Regions from separate parts of the Anoxybacillus sp. B2M1 genome, predicted to be linked through region 3. Evidence: riboswitches for the same ligand, from Rfam matches in the RefSeq annotation. Region 3 holds a riboswitch; each other region holds the start of a gene.
What was found. A riboswitch is a leader RNA that binds a small molecule or an ion and turns the genes downstream of it on or off. The one in region 3 is predicted to bind thiamine pyrophosphate.
Positions count from the first base shown of each region.

Region 1 (7,462 bases), 1.7 Mb from region 3:
CGACGAAATATATGTATGCTGCAAAAAAAGCAGGTACGAAAATCATTGTTGTGAATCCGTACCGTGAGCCGGCTATGGAAAACTACTGGATTCCGTCCATTTGGGAAAGCGCTTTATTCGGAACAAAAATCGCAGATGATTTTTATCAAGTCCATATTGGCGGAGATATCGCCTTTATAAATGGAGTTATCAAGCATTGGTTTGAGATGGAGGATGCAATTAATTGGGAGTTTGTCTCCAAACACACGAACGGTGTTGACGAGCTGCGTGCGCATGTCGCGAAATATGATTGGCAGACGCTTGAGCAGTCATCGGGGCTTTCAAAGGAACGAATGTATGAGTTTGCTAGATTACTAGCTAATGCCAAGTCAGCTGTATTTGTTTGGAGCATGGGATTGACTCAGCACCGGTTCGGTACGGATAATGTGTCACAAGTCGTTAACCTTGCCTTGCTTCGCGGGTTTATCGGACGTGAGCATTGCGGCGTCATGCCGATTCGCGGCCATAGCGGCGTGCAAGGTTCGGGGGAAATGGGGGCTGACCCATTTGTTCTTCCGGGCGGCGAATTTGATGAGGAAAATATTACCCGTCTTGAACAAATATGGGGCTTTCCGATTCCTCGCTGGCAAGGGGACACAATCGGACAAACGATTGAAAACATCTTGCTTCCAGATGGTCATGAACGAAAAGTGAAGCTGCTGTATACGAGCGGCGGCAATTTTCTTGAGACGATGCCGAATCCTGATTTCGTTCGCCAGGCGCTTGAACAGTTGGAGTTGCGCGTGCATCAAGATATTATTTTCAATACTTCAACGCTCTTAAATGCGAAGGAAGAGGTGATTATTTTACCGGCGATGACGCGATACGAACAGCCGGGTGGCGGTACCTCGACAAGCACAGAGCGGATGGTCTATTTCAGTCCGGAAATTGACGGCCCGCGCATTGAGGAAGCGCGCGCCGAATGGGAAATTTATGTTGATCTCGCCTCTAGAGTCAAGCCGGAACAAAAGCATCTCATCAAGTTTCAAAACGCCCAGCAAATCCGCGACGAAATCGCGGTGGCCAACCGAAATTACGATGGCATTCAACATTTGCGGAAAAAAGGCGATGTGTTTCAATGGGGCGGCGCGTGGCTTTGTGAGGGCGGCATATGCCCGACCCCAGACGGCCGCGGAAACCTTATTCCGATCGAATTGCCAGAGCTGCGCAAGACAGAAGGCAGCTTTTTTGTCACAACAAGGCGGGGCAAGCAGTTCAATTCGATGGTCTATAGCGAGAAAGACCCGTTTAATAACGCCGACCGTTATGATATTTTGCTGAACGAAGAAGACGCCAAATCGCTCCATATTCGCGACGGTGAACCGATCGTTGTGTACAACCGGCATGGCATGATGCAGGGGAGCGCCAAATACGCGGACATCAAACGCGGCAACATCGCCGTTTATTGGCCGGAGGGAAATGTGCTCATTCCACAAGGAGTGTATGAAACATACGCGCACATTCCGGAATACAATACGGTGGCCATCGTTGAAAAAGCGGAGCATTATCATGCGCAAAAGGATCAAAACTATGCAGAAAAACGGATGGAAGAGCTCGAATTAAATGTAGAATAACGTTTGCGAAAGCGCCATTCCAAATAAGAGGGAATGGCGCCGTTTTTTTATGGGGGCATCAAGCGCCGAAATGTTAGGGGTTCAGCAAAAGAGAGGCAGGACGCAACGATGAAAGGGGTTGTATCGACTTAGACCACACTTGATATGCATGGTGCTTCTTGAGAACAAAGGCGGCTCATAGAGTTGTGTCCATAGTATAGAGACGATCGAGCCGCACGTTTTTGCTATACATGCAATTTTTTTCTGTATAATTTCCTCTTTTTGTTAAAAGATAAAAATAACATGATCAGACAAGAGGAGGAGAAGAAATGACGATAACAGAAAAGCGACTTTTGCTCTTCTCATTCCTTGTGATCGCTTTGTTTGTATCGCCTTATTTTATTTTAGGCGAGAATGCGCATATGCGAGTACATGATAATTTAGATTCCAACATCGCTTGGTACAAGGTGCTCGCCAACAGCGGTCAGCTGTTTGGGCCGGTGGGGGCGGTCATTCCGCAAATCATTAACGGTCTGCCGCGAAATGCCTTTGGAACAGAATTTAGCGGAATCGTATGGCTCCATGCGTTATTTCCATCGATTTATGCTTATGGACTCAGCCAGCTGATTACAAGGGTATTTGCTTTTATCGGAATGTACTTATTGCTGAAAACGCATGTTATGAGGGAGAAAGAATGGGCATGGATTCGCATTGGTGTAGCACTTGCTTTTGCATTAACACCATTTTGGCCGTCCGGAATGTTAAGCACGCTTGGTATGCCGCTGGCACTTTGGGCGTTTTTAAATATTCGCGCTGGCAGGCGGTCGTGGGTGGATTATCTCGTGCTTACACTATTGCCGCTATACTCTGGTCTTGTACTTGGTTTCTTCTTTTTCCTCAGTGCTCTGGGCATTTGGTGGCTTGTGGATGCATCGAGGTATAAAAGATGGAATCTGCGCTTTTTGGCCGCCATCATCTATATGACGGTGTTATATTTAGCCGTTGATTATCGGCTTGTTCATTCACTTCTATTTTCCGAAGAGCCAACAAGCCGCGATGAATATTTTCATGCTGATCTTTCTTTTTGGCGTGCGGTTCGTTTGACATTTAAAAATTATATTCTTGGTCATACGCATGTCATGACCGTGCACGGACTCGTGATTTTACCAATCACGCTTTTCGCCTTGTATTTTGTGGGAAAAAAGAAGCAATGGCGGCAAGAAAAGCTGTTTTTATTTCTCCATGTGCTTAACTTTGCCCTTTCAATGTGGTATGCGTTTTGGTTTTATCGAGGGTGGCTGCCACTTACAGAACGGTTTGATCTTCTTAATAAGTTTAATTTTGCCCGCTATCACTTCTTGCGACCTATGGTGATTTACGTATTGTTTGCTCTTTCATTGCGAATCATATGGCAGCATGCTAAAGCATGGAAAAATGTTGTGTGGCTGGCGCTTGCGCTGCAGCTTTTTATTTTAGCTATATTTAACGAAGAAATTATGTATCAAAATAAGCCGTCGTTTCGTCAGTTCTACGCTGAAAAACAATTCGCGGAAATTAAACGTTATATCGCGCGGCCTGTTGATACATATCGCGTTGCCAGTATCGGCATTCATCCGGCCATTGCTCAATATAACGGCTTTTATACGCTGGATACGTACAACAATTTTTATCCGCTCGAATATAAACATCAATTTCGGCAAATCATTGCTCCTGAGCTAGCAAAAAACCAGACGCTGCGCAAGTATTTCGATAAGTGGGGCGGCCGTTGCTATTTATTTGTCGATGAGCTTGGCAAGCACTATATGTTTAAAAAGAATTCAAAGAAGAAAATTCAACATTTAGAGCTGAATACCGATGTATTCCGCGAGATGGGCGGCCGTTATATTTTTTCGGCGCTGCCGATCGAAAACGCAGCCCAAAATCAGCTACGGCTTGAAAAAGTGTTTCATTCCAAGGAATCCGCATGGACGATTTATTTATACAAACTAGCATCATAGGGAGGAGAGCATCATGAGCGAACCTGTATTAACGATTGTTGTACCTTGCTATAACGAAGAAGAAGTGCTTCCGGAAACGATTCGTCAGCTGCGCGAACTGCGCGAACAGCTTGTCAGGGAGCGGCTTATTTCCGAATATAGTGCTTTACTATTTGTCGATGATGGAAGCCAAGATGCAACATGGACGATCATTTACAAAGCGAGTTTGCATTATCCGGAGGTCAAAGGGGTCAAGCTTGCCCATAATGCCGGCCATCAAAATGCATTATTAGCTGGTTTGTTTTCCGCAAAAACTCGCTCAGATTGTATCATTTCCATTGACGCCGATCTACAGGATGATGTGTCGATCATCCGCCAGTTTGTACAAAAATTTCATGAAGGGTATGAGATTGTATACGGAGTTCGCAATCGCCGCGATACAGATACGTTTTTCAAGCGTCATACAGCACAGGGATTTTATAGGATGATGAAGGCGATGGGCGTTCACCTTATATATAATCATGCCGATTACCGCTTGATGAGCAGGCGTGCGGTTGAAGAGCTGGAACGATTTGAAGAAGCCAATTTATTTTTGCGAGGAATTGTTCCATTGCTTGGATTTCGTTCAACTGTTGTTTATTATGATCGAAAGGAACGACTTGCCGGTGAAACAAAATATCCGCTAAAAAAAATGATTTCCTTTGCTCTTGACGGTATTACGTCATTTAGTGTGACACCTATTCGCTTTATTTCCATGATCGGGTTTGTTTCTTTTTTTGTCAGCCTATTATTTGGTGCTTACTTCCTGTTTTTAAAATGGACCGGTCACACACAAACGGGATGGACATCGTTGATTACATCGATTTGGCTGCTTGGAGGACTGCAGCTGATTGCTTTTGGGCTAATCGGTGAATACATCGGAAAGATTTATAAAGAAACGAAACGGCGCCCTCGTTATATTGTGGATTTAGATTTATTTAATTTGCCATTGCCGCGATCTTCCTCGTTTCATGAAGAGCCAAGAAGAACGGAATCATTGCCGGGAGGGAGCACATAATTTTTTGCTTGCATTCTCGGGCGAGAAGGGGTAGACTGTGCTTGTAAACAGTGAAAAGGATACGGGAGTCTGTGGAATCAGGCTGAGAGTACGGCTATCATCCGCCGTTGACCGTTTGAACCTGTTGGGTAATGCCAGCGTAGGGAAAGTGATAGAGGCGATATAGATGCACTTTGCTTACGCGCAAAGTGCATTTTTATTTGCCAATCCAGCTGGACAAACGAATAAGGGAGAGGATGGAAAAGATGAATTTGCAACATGTGGCAGAAGTGTTGGATCAAGTGCGCAAGGCTAATCCGCTTGTGCATAACATCACAAATGTAGTTGTAACCAATTTTACAGCAAATGGTCTGCTTGCGCTTGGCGCTTCACCAGTGATGGCCTATGCCAAGCAAGAAGTAGCGGATATGGCGCGAATTGCCGGAGCGCTTGTTTTAAATATCGGCACGCTAAATGAACAGGAAATTGAAGCGATGCTGATTGCCGGCAAGGCGGCAAATGAACAGGGAGTTCCTGTGATTTTCGATCCGGTTGGAGCGGGAGCGACGCCATATCGCACGGAAACCGCCCGAAAAATAGTCCGTCAATTAAATATTGCCGTCATCCGCGGCAATGCAGCAGAAATCGCGAATGTTATCGGCGAGCGGTGGGAGATTAAAGGAGTCGATGCCGCCGAAGGAAGCGGCGATGTGGTGGCGTTAGCGAAAAAAGCAGCACAGCAGTTAAAAACGACAGTCGCTATTACCGGAAAGGACGATGTTGTCACAGACGGAGCGACGGTTTATGTGGTTCATAACGGTCATTCGCTGTTAACAAAAGTCACTGGGACAGGCTGCCTTGTCACGTCTGTAATCGGAGCGTTTGCGGCTGTTGAAAAGGACTATGCAGCAGCGGCCACAGCGGCGCTTGTCAGCTATGGCGTGGCGGCGCAACTAGCTGCTGATGAAGCGGCAGAGCATGGGCCTGGAAGCTTTCAAATCGCCTTTTTAAATCAGTTGGCCAAAGTTGGCGCGGAGGCCATTAGTCAATATGGCTCCTTTACCAAAGTTGAATGAAGGGGAGAGACATGGTGAATCAAGTCTATAAAGCATTAACGATTGCTGGGTCAGACAGTGGAGGTGGAGCCGGCATTCAGGCGGATTTAAAAACATTTCAAGAGTTACGCGTCTTTGGAATGTCTGCATTAACGGCGGTAACGGCGCAAAATACGCTTGGCGTGCAGGGAGTGTATCCGCTTTCTGTAGAAGCCGTTGAGCAGCAGATTGAATCCATTGGTACGGACTTAGGAGCAGATGCCGTCAAAACGGGCATGTTGTTTAATGCAGATATCATCCAAGCCGTAGCGAAAAAGGTGAAGCAATTTGGCTGGCGTCGGCTTGTCGTTGACCCGGTTATGATCGCTAAAGGCGGGGCACCACTTTTACAGGAAGCAGCGGTGTCAGCGTTAAAAACACATTTGTTGCCGCTGGCGATGGTAGCCACTCCTAACATTCCAGAGGCAGAAGTATTGACGGGGATGAAGATCCGCACATTAGAGGATCGTCAAGAAGCGGCAAAACAGCTTCACAAAATCGGAGTCACGTACGTGGTCATTAAAGGAGGCCACGATGATGATGAAAATGAGGCGGTTGATTTGCTATATGATGGCCGTGAATTTTCCTATTTCAAGAGTGCCCGAATTGAAACGAGACATACGCATGGAACAGGCTGCACGTTTGCCGCGGCAGTAACAGCGGAGCTTGCTAAAGGGCGCAGCGTCCATGAAGCGATCGAAACAGCGAAAGCATTTATTCAAGCCGCGATTGAAAACGAACTGGGGATCGGAAATGGACATGGCCCAACCAACCATTGGGCGTATCGGCAAAAATGGATGTCGTAGGTGATGAAAATGGCGCAAACTTCAATGAATAGTCTGAAAGAGCAATTACGTGTTTATTTTATTATGGGAAGCAACAATTGTGAACGAAGTCCGTTAGAGGTGCTGACAGAAGCGATTGAAGGCGGAATTACGATGTTTCAATTTCGCGAAAAGGGCAAAGGGGCTCTTTCGAAAAAGGAGCAGTATGCATTAGCCAAAGAGTTGCAAGCGCTTTGCCGGAAGCACCATATTCCGTTTATTGTGAATGATGATGTGGAGCTAGCATTAGAGCTTGATGCTGATGGGGTCCATATTGGACAAGACGATGAACGGGCAGATGTCGTACGAAAAAAAATAGGAAATAAAATTCTCGGCGTTTCAGCTCATAATTTGGCAGAAGCGAAACGCGCCATTGAGCAAGGCGCTGACTATCTTGGAGTCGGTCCTATTTTTCCAACCAGCACAAAAGAAGATGCAAAAGAGGCACAAGGAACGGCCGTTCTTCGTCTTATGCGTGAGCATGGTCTGTCGATACCGATCGTGGGCATTGGCGGAATTACCGCGAACAACGCAAAGAAGGTTATTGCCGCTGGAGCAGACGGGGTGTCTGTCATTAGCGCGATCAGTTTAGCTCCTTCCCCTAAAAAAAGTGCGGAATGGCTGGCAAGAGCGGTTTCTGAGGCACTGAACGAATAAGGATGCCGATCATTGGGCTACCCCATATCCCGACAGAAGACTATCGCCTCAAGGAACATGACGGGCATCGTCTCATGAGTAAGGGGGAGAGGAATGTCGGTTGGCATTAGCCAAAGTAGTGGACAAGAATCTATATGCTATTCTATACTTATAAGTGGTTCTAGAGGATTGTGACAAGGAACACCGTCCGTTACGTAAAAGCTTCAACGTTCCCTTGTCTGTGCACGGTTCGAAGCAACGAAAACCGAGCCCAGTCGAACGTGTGAAGCGGACGAATGTACAA
Region 1 covers NZ_CP015435.1:473,919-481,380, forward strand. Annotated here, with positions in the region: gene GFC28_RS02360 (FdhF/YdeP family oxidoreductase) at 1-1,613, shown strand, start outside; gene GFC28_RS02365 (DUF6044 family protein) at 1,922-3,589, shown strand; gene GFC28_RS02370 (glycosyltransferase family 2 protein) at 3,603-4,625, shown strand; TPP riboswitch at 4,677-4,788, shown strand; gene thiM (hydroxyethylthiazole kinase) at 4,871-5,680, shown strand; gene thiD (bifunctional hydroxymethylpyrimidine kinase/phosphomethylpyrimidine kinase) at 5,692-6,504, shown strand; gene thiE (thiamine phosphate synthase) at 6,514-7,179, shown strand.
Region 1: another riboswitch for thiamine pyrophosphate. It lies ahead of thiM (hydroxyethylthiazole kinase); the one in region 3 lies ahead of thiC (phosphomethylpyrimidine synthase ThiC).

Region 2 (7,462 bases), 210 kb from region 3:
GATTATGAGCCATCCTTACCCCTCTCCTTTATTTACATGCCGATCCTTTCGTATCAGGATCACATGCTTGCATAGCATAACGTCTTACCTGAGCCAACGGATCCTTCGCTAAAAACACACCGGACATCACGGCTACTCCGGCAGCACCTGCGCACCATACTTGTGAAACATGATCAGGTTGAATCCCGCCAATAGCGATGACAGGAATGCGAATGGTTGCAGCGATTTCCTGCAGCTCGCTGACTCCTCTTGCCGGTATCCCCGCTTTACATTCTGTCGGAAAAACATGTCCATATATACAATAATCGGCTCCATCCTGCTCCGCTTCGATCCCTTCTTCTAATGAATGAATGGAGCACCCAACAAGAAGCGACGGAAAATGAGCTTTGACCGCTTTTACTGATAAGCTATGATACGCCAGCTGTACTCCTTTTACCCCGCAGGCAACGGCTACATCGACCCGGTCATTTACAATGATCTTTTTGGCTGGCACACCGGCATAAAGTAGAGCCTCAATCCATTTCACCAGCTCTTTTGCTGTTTTGTTTTTTTCTCGTATATGAATCGCATCCACATGCGAATGAATGAGCGAAGAAATGGCAGCAAACTCTTCAAGCGACTGAGTTCCCGTTGAGATGACATGAAGCGCTTTCTTCATCAAAATCCCTCACTAACGCACATCTGTTACTGGAATATACGGCAAAACGATTCCTGTATAGCAAGCAAGGGCCGTTATGCCAATGATGATCAGCAAAAAGATAACATCATATTTGCTAAAGCCAATTTGATAATAAAACGTTCGATTGGTCTGATTAGAAAACCTCTTCGCCTCCATTGCCACCGCAATGCGCTGTGCTCGGCGAATGCTTTGCGATAAAAGCGGAATCGCGTATCGCTTTAGCTTGGTGTTGAGCCCGCGCTCCGCATCCGCTCCACGTACTTTTAAAGCATTACGCACGGTCTGAAATTCCTCCAACATAATCGGCAGCAAGCGAATTCCTGCCAAAAAGCTGTACGCATATTTGGGCTTCAGCTTTAACTGCTGCATCAGCGAATAAAACAAGTAAACAGGACGCGTGGTTAAGGAAAAAAGCAAGCCTAAAAGCGCAAACGATAAAGCGCGAAAACCAAGATGCATTCCCCTTAAAAAGCTTTCTTTCGTAACATGCACAAGTCCCCATTGAAACCAAGTCGTTGTTCCCTCCCCAAACATCGTCATGGAAGAGGCGGTCGAAACAAAAATCACGAAAAAAGGGACAAAGAAAAGCAACAAGTATTTAAGCGGATAACCAGTATAAAGAAAAAACAACAACAAAAAGCCAAACGAAAAATTCATTAATACATTTGGGTTATGCACGAATAACACAGCCACAAATAATGCCAGCATCACGAGCAATTTTAAGCTCGGATTCGTTCGGTGAAGCCATGTTTCACGATAGCTTATATTCCATCTCATGGCTCGCATCCTCCTTGCCTAATTCTTCATCAGCTGTCGTTTTCCTGATGATCGGTTCATCATGAACGAGCTTTCCTTCAGCAATGGTCCATCTTCTTGTGGCAAAATGCTGCACAATTTGTTCATCATGAGTGACCATCATAATCGTTGCTCCTTGCTCCCGGTATGATTCAAGCAATTCTAATAGTGCGAACGTATTTTTGGCATCTTGTCCAAAAGTCGGCTCGTCCAATAAAAACACTTTTTGGCCGCCAATGATGGAGGCCGCAACACTCAAGCGACGCTTCTGCCCCATAGACAGCTGATAGGGGTGCTGATCTCGTTGTTTTTCCAAGTGAAAGGTCGCCAACAGCTGTTCAACCTTTCTAGAAATTTCTTCTTCCGTGCGCTTTTCTAAGCGAAGAGAATAAGCCATCTCTTCCCAGACGGAATGAGTCACAAACTGAAACTCTGGGTTTTGGAAAACAAAAGCCATATGGCGAGCGATTTGTTTCGTTTTTTGCAGCTGTTTGCCATAGAGTTCATATGTGCCCTCGGTTGGAATCAACTTCATGAGCGCATGCAGCAGCGTGCTTTTGCCCGCTCCGTTTTTCCCCGTTATCGCAATCCACTCTCCTTCGCAGACACTTGCTTGGTCGATGTGAATTTTGGCTTCTTTTTTGCGATATCCTTTCATTTCTTTTAGATAAATGATTTCATGATCTGATGCAGAAGCTGGCTGTTCATTTCTCCTCTTTTTTCTATAATCCTCCCAAACTCCCGGATACCAAATTCCTTGTGAAGCAATCACAGATTTATAGGTTTGAAAGATCGAAGCCGCATCGCCGTCCGCGATCATGTCTCCGCTTTCATTAAATAAAATGATGCGGTCCACGAAATCCAGCACATGTTCAATTTTATGTTCGACGACAATCACCGTTTTATCATGAGCAATTTGTTTTACCGTCTTCCAAATTTCTGCGGTTCCCTCTTCATCAATCATCGCTGTCGGCTCATCAAGAAACAGTACATCAGGCTCAAGCGCAAGAACCGAAGCAAGCGCCAGACGTTGCTTCATTCCTCCCGATAGCTCATGAATATTTGTATGTGGCTGGATTGATAATCCAACCATTTGCAGCAATTCACAAATGCGATCATCCATTTGTTCACGGGGCACCCTGATATTTTCTAACGCAAAAGCAATTTCTTCATCCGCAAACGGCATACAAAATTGCGAATCAGGATCTTGAAACACATATCCCCAGTTATCAGGCACCTGAATATGTTTCGCCTTCATAGGAATGTCCACTGAATGCGGAATTAATCCGCAAAGCACTTGCAACAGCGTCGATTTGCCGCATCCAGATGGACCTAACAGCAATACTTTCTCCCCTCTTGAAAAAGAAACTGACAAGTCTTTAAACAGCAAGCCTTCTTTTCCGGGGAATTTGAGCCTCAGCTGGTCAACAAAAGCTACGAGTTCCATTTTCTTCACCCTTTAACGGTCTAGCTGATCATAATCTTCTTTTGATGCGGAACGAACCATTTGTGTCACTCCAGTGGCTTCAAGTGCTTTCACTAAAGAGGAAGCAAACACGCCGGAAATTAAAATCGCGCCAACAAACCGCGCAACAAAGAACAATGTTAAATTCCATGGAGCCAGCGCTTCAATGTATCCTTTATAATAGTCCATAATTAACGAACCAATGGTTGAGCCAATCGCCGCAAGCGACACAACAAACACATCAAATCGCTTATAGCGGAACGCAGCGAAAGCAAGCTCTGCAAACAATCCTTGTACGACACCGTAAATTAATACTTCAAGTCCCCACTCAGAGCCGGTCACAAATTCGCTTGATGAAGCAGCAATTTCCGCCAAAAGGGCAATACCAGGCTTGCGAATAATTAAAAAGGCAACAGTAGCGGCAATGAACCACATTCCATAAATGAGTTGATCAAGATGGAAGCCAAACGGCTTAACAAAATAGTAGAATGGTCCCCATAGCTTATACACAATTCCAAATACAATGGAAATGACAATTGTAATTAAAATATCAGCTAATTTCAATCCCTTGGTTGTCTGCATCCTTTACTTTCTCCTTTCTTTGAATTGGCCATGTTTCTAAACGGTACGCCATTTCCCAAAATGAATATTCGTATTGGCTGCTAATGATAAAATGCTGTTCCATTCGCTTGCGATCCGCTTCCGACACGTTTTCTGCTACCGTATCTAATCGCTGAATTTGTTCTTCCACTAACTGACGGAACCATTCCGATCCATAAGCGGCAATCCATTCTTGATAAATCGGCTCCTGCGGCGTACAATGCTTTAATCTCTCACCAATTTCGTAATAAAGCCAATAGCATGGTAAAATAGCAGCAATCACATCGCCTAAATGACCTTCATACGCTGCCCTGTACAAATGAGAAGTATAGGCGTAAGCCGTCGGTGCCGGAACGAACGAAGCTTTTTCCTCCTCCGTGATTCCAAGCTGCTTTGCAAACTTCTCATGCAAAGATAGTTCCGCTTGCTGAGTATTTTGCGCATGATGCGCCATCCGCGCTGTTGTTGCCAAATCAAACGCTCGTGCAGCTCCAAGCGCTTGTACTCTAGCAAAATGGCTTAAATAATAGGAATCTTGCAAAACATAATAACGAAAGCACGCCAGATCAAGCGCTCCCTCACCAAGCTCCTTGACGAATGGATGATGAAAGCTTGCCTCCCAAATAGCGTCTACCTTTTGACGCAATAACTGTGAAAATGACATGTCAATCCCTCCTTCATTTGGAAACATATCCATGCTTGAATCAATAAAAAACCACTTTCTTTCGCGAGCGCAAAGAAAGTGGTTTACAAACATTGATAAAGCCAGTACGCCACTTCCACTTCCCTACGCTGGCATAATCCAGATCAGGTTCTAAGGGTCTCAAAGGCACACTTTGATCTCAGCCTATCTAAAGGCCCCCCTAGTGGATGATTAGAAGCATGGATATAAAGTTATTTAAATTTATCATATCACTGTTCGTATGATTGTCAAGCCTCCCCTCCTATCATTGCTTCCTGATCGGCAATTCTGTATGATAGAGAAGGCAAATAACTTAATTTAATGGAGTGAAGAATGTGGCAAACGTTTTTTTGAAGCGAAAGCGCAAAAAGCGGCTGGAGCAAGGCCATCCTTGGATTTTTCAAAGTGAAGTAGACTACATTGAAGGTGATTTTGAACCAGGCGATTTTGTGAACGTCTATAACCATCAGCATTACTTTCTCGCAAAGGGGTATATTAATCCTCGCTCACAAATGATTGTGCGCGTCTTAACTCACCATGCAGACGAAGAATTGAACGAAACATTTTTCATGGAAAGGATTCGTCAAGCATGGGCATATCGGGAACGAATGATTCCAGGTGTCCGTTCTTGTCGCGCCATTTATGGTGAAGCCGATTTTTTGCCGGGGCTTATTGTCGATAAATACGAAGATGTACTTGTTGTGCAAATTCTTTCCCTTGGAATGGAAAAGCGAAAAGACTGGATTTTAAAAGGCTTGCTTGAAGTATTTCAACCAAAAGCGATTTATTTGCGCAATGATGTATATGTCCGCGAGCTGGAAGGGCTTGAGCAAGAAAAAGGATTTTGGTACGGCACATGCGATACAGAAGTGATCATTGAAGAAAACGGGGTAAAATACATCGTTGATATTGAAAACGGGCAAAAAACAGGGTTTTTCTTTGACCAACGGCAAAACCGCGCCGCCATTCGCCCGCTCATCGACACGGATACAACCGTTTTGGATTGTTTCACCCATACAGGCTCGTTTATGCTCAATGCTTGTTTATACGGAGCAAAGCATGTCACCGCTGTCGATATTTCCGATCACGCGATTGAGACAGCGAAACGAAACGCAGCACTAAACGGTTTTATGAACGTTGATTTCGTTGTCGCCAATGCGTTCGATTATTTGCGAGAGGCCGTGCACGAAGGAAAGCAGTGGGATGTCGTGATTGTTGATCCCCCGGCATTCGCCAAATCGGCTCACTCTGTTCCAAAGGCCTTGGGCGGATATAAGGACATTAACTTAAACGGTTTAAAATTAGTAAAGGATGGGGGATTTTTTGTTACAGCCAGCTGCTCCTACCATGTCCATGCTGATATGTTTCAAGCAATGGTGGAAGAAGCTGCGTTTGATGCAAAAAAAATTTTGCGCCAAGTCCATTGGAGCGGAGCCGGCTATGATCATCCGAAGCTGCTTGCTGCCGATGAAGGCGATTATTTAAAATTTGCCATCTACGAAGTGCATTCACGCAAATGACGGACATCAAGCACGATGTCCGTCATTTCACCATCCTTTTTTCTGGCGCAATTGTTGAATATGTGCAGTATGATGCTTCCCATGCCAAGCATACATAGCCACAAATGTATATAAATCGATTTTCGTTTTGGTCCCTTCATGATAGAACGTTTTTTGAAAATCTTCTGTTGCCAACGATTCAAGCAGCTGTGTCCAACGTCCATGAACCCCTTCAAGCAAACGCAAAGAAAGCTCGACTGACACCGAACGGGCATCGACCGTTTCGGCCCAAGCATTTTCATCAAATGGTTTAATGGAAGGAGCCGCTTCGGTAAGCGTCCATTTTGTGCGCAAAAACGCATTCATGCTGGCATCCGCCATATGGTGGACCACTTGCGCTACCGTCCAGCCCCCCTCACGATAAGGTGTGTTCAACTGCTCCTCATTGAATCCACTGACAGCTTCACGCATCGCTGTTGGCAATTGACGAGTATCAGCGATCCATTCCTTTATCTTCTCTTCTTGAAACAAAGCTGGCTTTTCAAATTTTCCAATCGGATAGCGAATATCATTCATTTCTTCATCCCTCCCACTTAACCATTCGCCCTATCACTAAGTAAATCCTTATCTATAGTATAGGTCTTCCCCCTCCCCTTTATTTAGAGATGGGAGACTTCTCCGTAGATCTGTTATTGACCATTGAAAAAATAGCGCTTCTTCTTTCCAATCAGCTATCAATTCCATTTTCTATATCAAACATAAATGCAAGCGATGAACAACCAACCGCTTCCAGAGAATTTCGTTCATCTGAAAGCGGTGCTGTTCGGTTGGACGGACTGAAATCGATGATCACCTGCCCACTTTGAGCAAATGTTGACTCATCAAACGATAGATCATTGCATCGGCTCCAAATGTTAAATTTGATTTATATAAACACGCGCTTCGTACGGCCGCAGCTTAAAACGGGTCGCGTTTTTATGCGGCTTGACCTCATAGTTTTGCAGCGCTAAATGGTCTGAAGATAGTTTGATGGCATCATAACGGTAAAGAACCGATTTAGGGCTCAAATTGACAATCACAACCGCTTGTTCATGCCCAAGTGTCCGCGTATAAGCGTAAATCGCTTGATCATTTTCTAAAATCAGATCATACGTGCCGTAAACCAATACTTCATGTTCCTTGCGCAGACGAATCATTTTTTTATAAAAGTGAAAAACCGAATGAGGATCGTTTTGCTGCCTTTTTACATTGATCGTTTTATAGTTTTCATTGACTCCTAACCATGGCGTTCCTGTAGTAAAGCCGGCATGAAGCTCGTCAGACCATTGCATCGGCGTGCGGGAATTATCGCGTCCTTTTTGCCAAATCGACGGCATGATTTCTTCATGTGAACGTCCCTTTTCCCGCTCGATCCGATAAAGGTTTTTAATCGCAATATCACGATATTCATCAATCGATTGAAAACGGACATTGGTCATCCCGATTTCTTGTCCTTGATAAATGAACGGAGTTCCTTGCATGAAAAAGTAGAGCGCCCCCAGCGCCTTGGCACTTTCGTTAAGATATTCCTTATCGTTTCCCCATGTTGAAACAGAGCGAGGCTGATCGTGATTTTCAAGGAACAAAGCATTCCAGCCGCCATTTTCAAGCCCTTTTTGCCATTTCGTCAACACACGCTTCAATTGGCGGACATCCACTTGATGATTGATGGTTTTCTCCCATAATCCCAGATGTTCAAATTG
Region 2 covers NZ_CP015435.1:1,953,658-1,961,119, forward strand. Annotated here, with positions in the region: gene thiO (glycine oxidase ThiO) at 1-13, opposite strand, end outside; gene tenI (thiazole tautomerase TenI) at 29-658, opposite strand; gene GFC28_RS09410 (energy-coupling factor transporter transmembrane component T family protein) at 671-1,456, opposite strand; gene GFC28_RS09415 (ABC transporter ATP-binding protein) at 1,431-2,921, opposite strand; gene GFC28_RS09420 (ECF transporter S component) at 2,934-3,521, opposite strand; gene tenA (thiaminase II) at 3,490-4,203, opposite strand; TPP riboswitch at 4,307-4,414, opposite strand; gene GFC28_RS09430 (class I SAM-dependent rRNA methyltransferase) at 4,557-5,741, shown strand; gene GFC28_RS09435 (YfiT family bacillithiol transferase) at 5,769-6,296, opposite strand; gene GFC28_RS09440 (glycoside hydrolase family 13 protein) at 6,635-7,462, opposite strand, start outside.
Region 2: another riboswitch for thiamine pyrophosphate. It lies ahead of tenA (thiaminase II); the one in region 3 lies ahead of thiC (phosphomethylpyrimidine synthase ThiC).

Region 3 (7,462 bases):
TACGAATATCGCCCACCGCACCAAAATTCGCAAAGGCAATATGGAAAAGGGCTGGAGTGAAAGCGAGGTCGTGATTGAGACCAGCGTCGCATTTTCTCCCTCAGATCATTTAGCGATGGAAACAAGATGTGCAACAGCCGAAATTTTTCCGGACGGAAGGATTGAGATCACCGCCTCTACCCAGTCGCCATTTATGATCAAAAAACTAATCAGTACTTATTTTGGCGAAGATGTCGGAAAAGTGGTTGTGCATACGCCTTTGGTCGGCGGGGGTTACGGAGGAAAGGCACCCGTTCAATTAGAACTGCTCGCTTATTTAGCCTCTAAAGCAGTGAGAGGCCGTAAAGTCAGCGTTTGGAATACAAGGGAACAGGACATGATTACATCGCCCGTGCACATCGGAATGGAGGCGACTGTCAAGCTCGGTTGTACAAAGGATGGAATGATAAAGGCGGCTGAAATATTGTTTTTATTTGACGGAGGAGCCTACTCTGATAAAGCGATTGATGTCACTCGTGCTGCCGCAGTAGATTGCACAGGGCCCTATCGCATTGAAAATGTATGGTGCGATTCGCTCTGTATCTATACGAACCATCCATACGCCTCGCCTTTTCGTAGCTTTGGCCATTGTGAACAAGCCTTTGCCATTGAACGGGCCATGGATATATTAGCTGAAAAGCTGGGCATGGATAAGCTCGAGCTGCGGCTGAAAAATGCGATTTTGCCCGGCCATACGACTCCGACCCGCGTCCTTCTTAATCGAAGCAATGTCGGCAATTTGCCCGCTTGCATCAAACGGCTGCGCGAGCTCATTCAGTGGGATCAATGGCAGCGAATCGAACTAAATGCCCGCACTGTTCGCGCCAAGGGTGTGAGCTGTTCTTGGAAAACATCCACGATTGACACAGATGCCAGCTCCGGTGCGATTGTAACTTTCAACCCTGATGGAAGCGTTAATCTCATGTCCGGCGTTGTCGAAATCGGCACAGGCTCTAAAACGGTTCTTGCCCAAATTCTTGCTGAAAAGCTAAAAATGGACATTGATGATATTCACGTAAAAATGGATATCGACACGCAAAGCACACCAGAGCATTGGAAAACGGTCGCCAGTCGCGGCACATTTATGGGGGGGCGAGCTGTGTTAAATGCAGCCGAAGATGCCATTCGGCAGTTAAAAGCGATCGCTGCTTGTGTGCTCCGCTCCCCCATCGAAGATTTAGAAGTCGGCTACGGCAAAGTATTTGTACGCGATGATCCTGCTATTTTTATTCCGATCAAAGATATTGCTTATGGCTATAAATATCCGAACGGAAACGCGATTGGCGGACAAATTATTGGGCGCGGCAACTACACGTTGCGTCATTTAACTCCTCTTGATAAGGAAACAGGAGCAGGGAAGCCCGGCCCAGAGTGGACGGTATGTGCCCATGCAGTAGAAATTGAATTCGATAAACGCGATTGCACCTATCAAATTCTTAAAGCCGTATCGGTCGTTGATATCGGGGAAGTGCTCAATTGGAAAGCAGCGATCGGACAGATCATCGGGGCAATGAGCATGGGGCTGAGCTTTGCCAGCCGCGAAACCTTTTTATTTGACCGATATGAGCGCGTATTAAATCCACAGATACGGACCTATCAGCCAATCCGCTTTGGCGAGCATCCAGAATATATAGCCGATTTTATCAAAACACCTCAAATAGATGCACCTTATGGAGCACGAGGCGCTGGAGAGCACGGTCTCATCGGCATTCCTGCAGCACTGGCCAATGCCTTATCAATCGCTGCTGGTGTTCCTCTTAACAAACTGCCGCTGTTCCCTGAACAAATTTGGCGAGCGCAAAAGGGGAAATAATATGGTTTCGTTTGATTTCACATACCATCGTCCATCATCAATCGAAGAGGCCGTTCAGTTATTTGCATCGCTTCAGCGTCAAGGAAAAACGCCCATCTATTATAGCGGAGGAACAGAAATCATTACCCTCTCGCGCCTAAATCTTGTATTTGCAGATGCCGTTATTGATATCAAGCACATTCCAGAATGCCAGTCATTTGACATTTCACAAAATCAATTAGTACTCGGCACCGCTCTTACTCTTACCGCTATTGAGGAAACAAACGCATTTCCGCTATTAGCCAAGGCGGCAAGTGAAATTGCAGATCGCACGGCGCGCAATCAGATTACGCTTGGAGGCAACATTTGCGGCCAAATTTTTTACCGTGAAACCGTACTGCCTCTTTTACTTGTAGACAGTGATATTGTGATTGCTGGAAAATCGGGGGTTCAGCAAAGACCGATTCATGAAGTCTTCCAGCAAAGCATCCAACTGCAGCCTGGGGAGTTTCTTGTGCAAGTCAAAATGAATGCGGCATATTTAACGATGCCCCATGTCCATATGAAACGCCGAAAACAGGGCAAGGTTGGCTACCCGCTCGTCACCGTTTCCGCTTTAAAAAAAGGAAATGAACTCCGCACTGCTTTTAGCGGCGTCTGTCCATTTCCATTTCGTTCGCCAAAAGTAGAAGAGATGTTAAATGCCCGCCATCTTCCGATCGACGCACGAATCGACTATGCGTTACAGCAATTGCCCGAACCGATTTTGGATGATATCGAAGGTTCAGCGGAATATCGTTTATTTGTGTTAAAAAATACGCTTTGGGACATTCTTACTGAACTGGAGGAGGCCGAAAGATGAGTTCATCATCCAAATGTGAAATACCGCTTACTGTCAATGGAGAGAAATACTCCGTGATAGCCAGACAAGCGGATACACTTCTTTTTGTTCTTCGCAATCACCTTGGTTTGACAGGCGCCAAGCCGGGTTGTTTAAACGGCGATTGCGGTGCATGCACCGTATTGATGGATAAAACGCCGATTAAATCGTGTATGATACTAGCCATTGAAGCCATTGGAAAATCCGTTACAACCATTGAGGGATTGCGCGATGCCCCCATCCAACGAGCATTTGTCGAGCATTTCGCCTTTCAATGCGGATATTGCACGCCCGGGTTTATTATGAACGCCCATGCTCTTGTGGAAAGCACGCCGAACGCCTCGGAACCAATCATTGAAAAGTGGCTTGAATCCAATGTTTGTCGTTGCACCAGCTACTTTGAAATTGAGCAGGCGGTCAAATCTGTGCTTGCAGAAAAGCAAGCAAGCAAAGACTGATTACTTTTTAGCCTTTCCCGCCATACTGGCCGGGGAAGGCTTTTCTGTGAATGAACCAGATGCTCTTTCTTATTTGTTTCATACGCACCGCGTGATCCGTCAGCAAGACAAATCCATGTTCCTATTGAGTTTATCATTGATAAAGTCTCGAACCGGTTTCAACAAACTCCTTCGCTTTTTGCTTCATCCCGTCCTCTTTTATGCTTTTTTGTAAATCATGGGAAATTTTCATCGAACAAAATTTGGGGCCGCACATGGAACAAAAATGAGCCACCTTCGCCCCTTCCGCCGGGAGTGTCTCATCGTGATATTCCCTAGCCCGTTCCGGGTCCAGCGAGAGATGGAATTGGTCGTTCCAACGAAACTCAAAGCGCGCTTTCGACAGCGCATCATCCCGCATTTGCGCCCCTGGATGCCCTTTCGCTAAGTCAGCAGCATGCGCGGCAATTTTATAAGCAATCACTCCCTGGCGCACATCCTCCTTATTCGGCAATCCTAAATGCTCTTTCGGCGTCACATAACAAAGCATCGCGGTTCCATACCAGCCGATCATTGCCGCACCGATCGCTGATGTAATATGGTCATATCCCGGGGCGATATCCGTCGTCAGCGGACCAAGCGTATAAAATGGCGCACCATGGCAAATCTCCATCTGCCTGTCGACATTTTCTTTGATTTTATCCATCGGCACATGCCCAGGACCTTCAATCATCACTTGGACATCATGCTTCCATGCTATTTGAGTGAGCTCGCCAAGCGTCTCTAATTCTGCAAATTGCGCTTCATCATTGGCATCGGCAATCGATCCAGGCCGCAAACCGTCTCCCAACGATATGGCGATATCATAGGACTTTAAAATTTCGCAAATTTCCTCAAAATGAGTGTATAAGAAATTTTCCTGATGATGGGCCAAACACCATTGCGCCATAATCGAGCCACCGCGCGACACAATTCCTGTTGTTCTTCCAATGGTCAACGGTATATAACGAAGCAATACCCCAGCGTGAATCGTAAAATAGTCAACGCCTTGTTCAGCCTGCTCAAGCAGTGTATCGCGATAAACTTCCCACGATAAATCTTCAACTATTCCATTCACCTTTTCCAACGCTTGATAGATCGGAACCGTCCCAACTGGAACAGGGGAATTACGAATAATAAACTCTCTCGTCGTATGAATCTGCTTTCCTGTTGATAAATCCATGATCGTATCTGCTCCCCAGCGGACAGCCCAGAGCATTTTCTCCACTTCCTCGTCAATCGATGAAGTGACGGCTGAATTGCCGATATTAGCGTTAATTTTGACATGAAAACGTCTTCCAATAATCATTGGTTCACTTTCCGGATGGTTGATATTGGCTGGGATAATCGCCCGCCCGGCCGCGATCTCTTGACGAACCAGCTCCGGATCCATCTGCTCTCGAATAGCGACAAATTCCATCTCCGGAGTAATGATCCCGCGTTTCGCATAATGCATTTGTGTGACTGCCTTGCCATTTTTGGCACGTAGCGGCGTCCGCTTAAAGGGAAGATAGACGTTCGATTCCTTTCCTTTTGAGAGACCGTTGTCCTCTGGACACACTGGCCGTCCTTCGTATTCCTCGACATCGTCTCTTTCTAAAATCCAACGCTTGCGCAGTTCAGGAAGCCCGCGGTAAATGTCCGCTTGAAATTCCGTGTCGGTATACGGTCCGCTCGTGTCATATACACAGATCGGATCGTTTTTAGACTCTCCGGCTTCCGTCTTGGTTGGGCTTAGCGTAATTTCACGCATAGGAACGCGAATATCAGGACGCGATCCTTCTACATACACTTTTTTACTCGCTGGAAACGGCATAGAAGATAAAACGTTTTGCATGCAACCCTTCCTCCTTTTTGTTTCATTCGATCTAAGGGCTACACCAAAACGTACGAAAAAAGACGGTGGGGAAAAAAGCAAAAATCGGGTTCTCCAAAAAGAGAACCCGATGGAATCAACAAATAGCGCAAAGTATATGCAACAATCCATACTCCCACTATCTACTTCCCTACGCTGGCATAACCCAGATCAGGTTCAAAGGGTCAAAGAACTTTCGCGCGTCCTTCTCTCAGTCCAAGCTATTGGACTCCCCTAGTAGATCCATTATTTACTTTCAGGGAAAGTTTAGCATATTTATTCATTTATGTAAACATTTTTCTTATGTTTTCCTATACCCGAAATTTCCCTAATAGATTCTGCATTTCTCCAGCCATTTCATTCAGCGCAGAAGCAGAAGAAGCGATTTCTTCCATAGAAGCCATTTGTTCTTGGGTTGCTGCTGAAATATGGCTAGAGCCCGCTGACGATTGTTCCACGATTTCTGCCATATGTTCAATGGCTGAAGCAACGCTCTGGGCGCTTTGCGTCATTTGGCGAATCACGACTGAAACTCCTTCAATTTGTTCATTGACCCCGTTAATAGATTGCCGGATTTGTTCAAAAGAAAGTCCGGCTGTTTGAACGACATGAAGCCCTTGAGAAACCTCATCGGCAACAACATCCATTGACCCAATGGCTTTATCGGTTTCTTGTTGAATGTCATCAATTAATTTTGTAATTTGCTGGGCGGATTGTGCCGATTGCTCTGCCAGCTTTCTCACTTCATCAGCGACAACGGCAAATCCCTTCCCTTGCTCTCCCGCCCGCGCTGCCTCGATTGCCGCATTTAATGCGAGCAAGTTGGTTTGTGAAGAAATCCCTGTGATGACTTGCGTGATTTGGCCGATTTCAGTAGAACGTTCTCCTAATCCTTTAATGATTTGACCGAGCAATTGGACATGCTCATGAATAAAACGCATTTGCTCTTCCATTTTTTCAATCGATTGTTTTCCTGCTGCCGCTTTCGTCAGCATTTCGCCTGCATTTGTGGTCACCTGTTCTGTATTCGCAGCGACTTGCAGTAAGGAACTGGAAATTTCATTCGTGGAATAAGACGTTTCTTTTGTCATCTTGGCTTGTTGGTCTGAGTGAGATACGATGTTTTCCATGGTTGTTGCAATTTGTTCCGTCGCTTTTGTTGTTTGCTCCGTATTATGGGAAAGTTGCTCGGCAAATAGCGTCATCTCATCTGAATGGCGCTTCATATGCGCCATGACCTCACCCCATGTTTTGGCCATTTCGTTCATGCAAAGAGCAATCGGCCTCAGTTCTTTGACACTCTCCACAGGAACTCGCACAGATAAATCGCCTTCCGTCATTTTTTCTAAATAGTCATTAATGATCGCAATCGGTGCAACAAAACGACGATAATTTAAAGTAGCTGACAAAATACCTAGAACAATGCCAAATAATGCCGTCCCTGCTATAGTCCATCCAAAAGCGGAACCACTGATCCCGTTTCCTAAGCATACCGCTAGAGCAATTAATACCACTCCAGGAATGACAACCATCAAAGTGCGAATAATATAGCTTGATAGTGACACCTTTGTTCCCTCCGAATTTTCAGTCAATTCATAAATATTATATCATTCTTTTTCTACAAAACGGAAGATAATTTTTATTATAGTATACTTTTAAAAACCGACATATTAAGACATATAAATTATATATTCGCTCTTATTATTTTATAAATATAACGAACAACGACTATTTGATTCTTCACCTATTCTATTTCGTCTCATGAAGCATTGGGCATTTCTCTAGGACTATCGCATGCTGAATATTTTCCTCGTAGCGGATCTGCTTGCTCCATGCGATGGAAATCGGCAAGAGCCTGCTTTTCAGTGCGCAAAAATGGAGGCAGCCCTCCCCTAGCTATCTATTTCTCCCTCTTGGCAAAATCCCAGCGATTGATTGCTTCTGTTATCAACTCTGATTTCGCATTCCACTTCAGCGCTGACGGCACAAGCGAGGGAGGAAGCGACGTTTTCCAGCGCTGTCATTTTCCTTGAATCACACGAAACAAAAGTGGTAAAATCACGAAAAAAAGGAGCCAATATTATCCCATGAAACAGGGGAAAACGCCCCCCCCTCCTTTTCCATGGGCGGGAATACCTACCCCCTCCTTCTCGGCAAAGTGTAGGTGGGAAGCGTTTAAAAAAGGAAAGGGGATTAACGATGATCGGATTCATTGGTCTAGGACTTATGGGAAGCCGTATGGCAAGAAATTTACTTGAAAGCGGGCATGAGCTTATCGTCCATAACCGCACAAAAGAAAAAGCCGCTCCGCTGTTAGAAGCAGGAGCAAAGTGGGCCAATTCGCCGAAAGAAGCCGCTGAACAAGCCGATGTACTCTTTACGATGCTTGCCCATCCAAAAGCGGTTGAAGCCGCTGCTTT
Region 3 covers NZ_CP015435.1:2,161,886-2,169,347, forward strand. Annotated here, with positions in the region: gene GFC28_RS10510 (xanthine dehydrogenase family protein molybdopterin-binding subunit) at 1-1,852, shown strand, start outside; gene GFC28_RS10515 (FAD binding domain-containing protein) at 1,854-2,693, shown strand; gene GFC28_RS10520 ((2Fe-2S)-binding protein) at 2,690-3,169, shown strand; gene thiC (phosphomethylpyrimidine synthase ThiC) at 3,303-5,024, opposite strand; TPP riboswitch at 5,174-5,288, opposite strand; gene GFC28_RS10530 (methyl-accepting chemotaxis protein) at 5,354-6,607, opposite strand; gene GFC28_RS10535 (NAD(P)-dependent oxidoreductase) at 7,242-7,462, shown strand, end outside.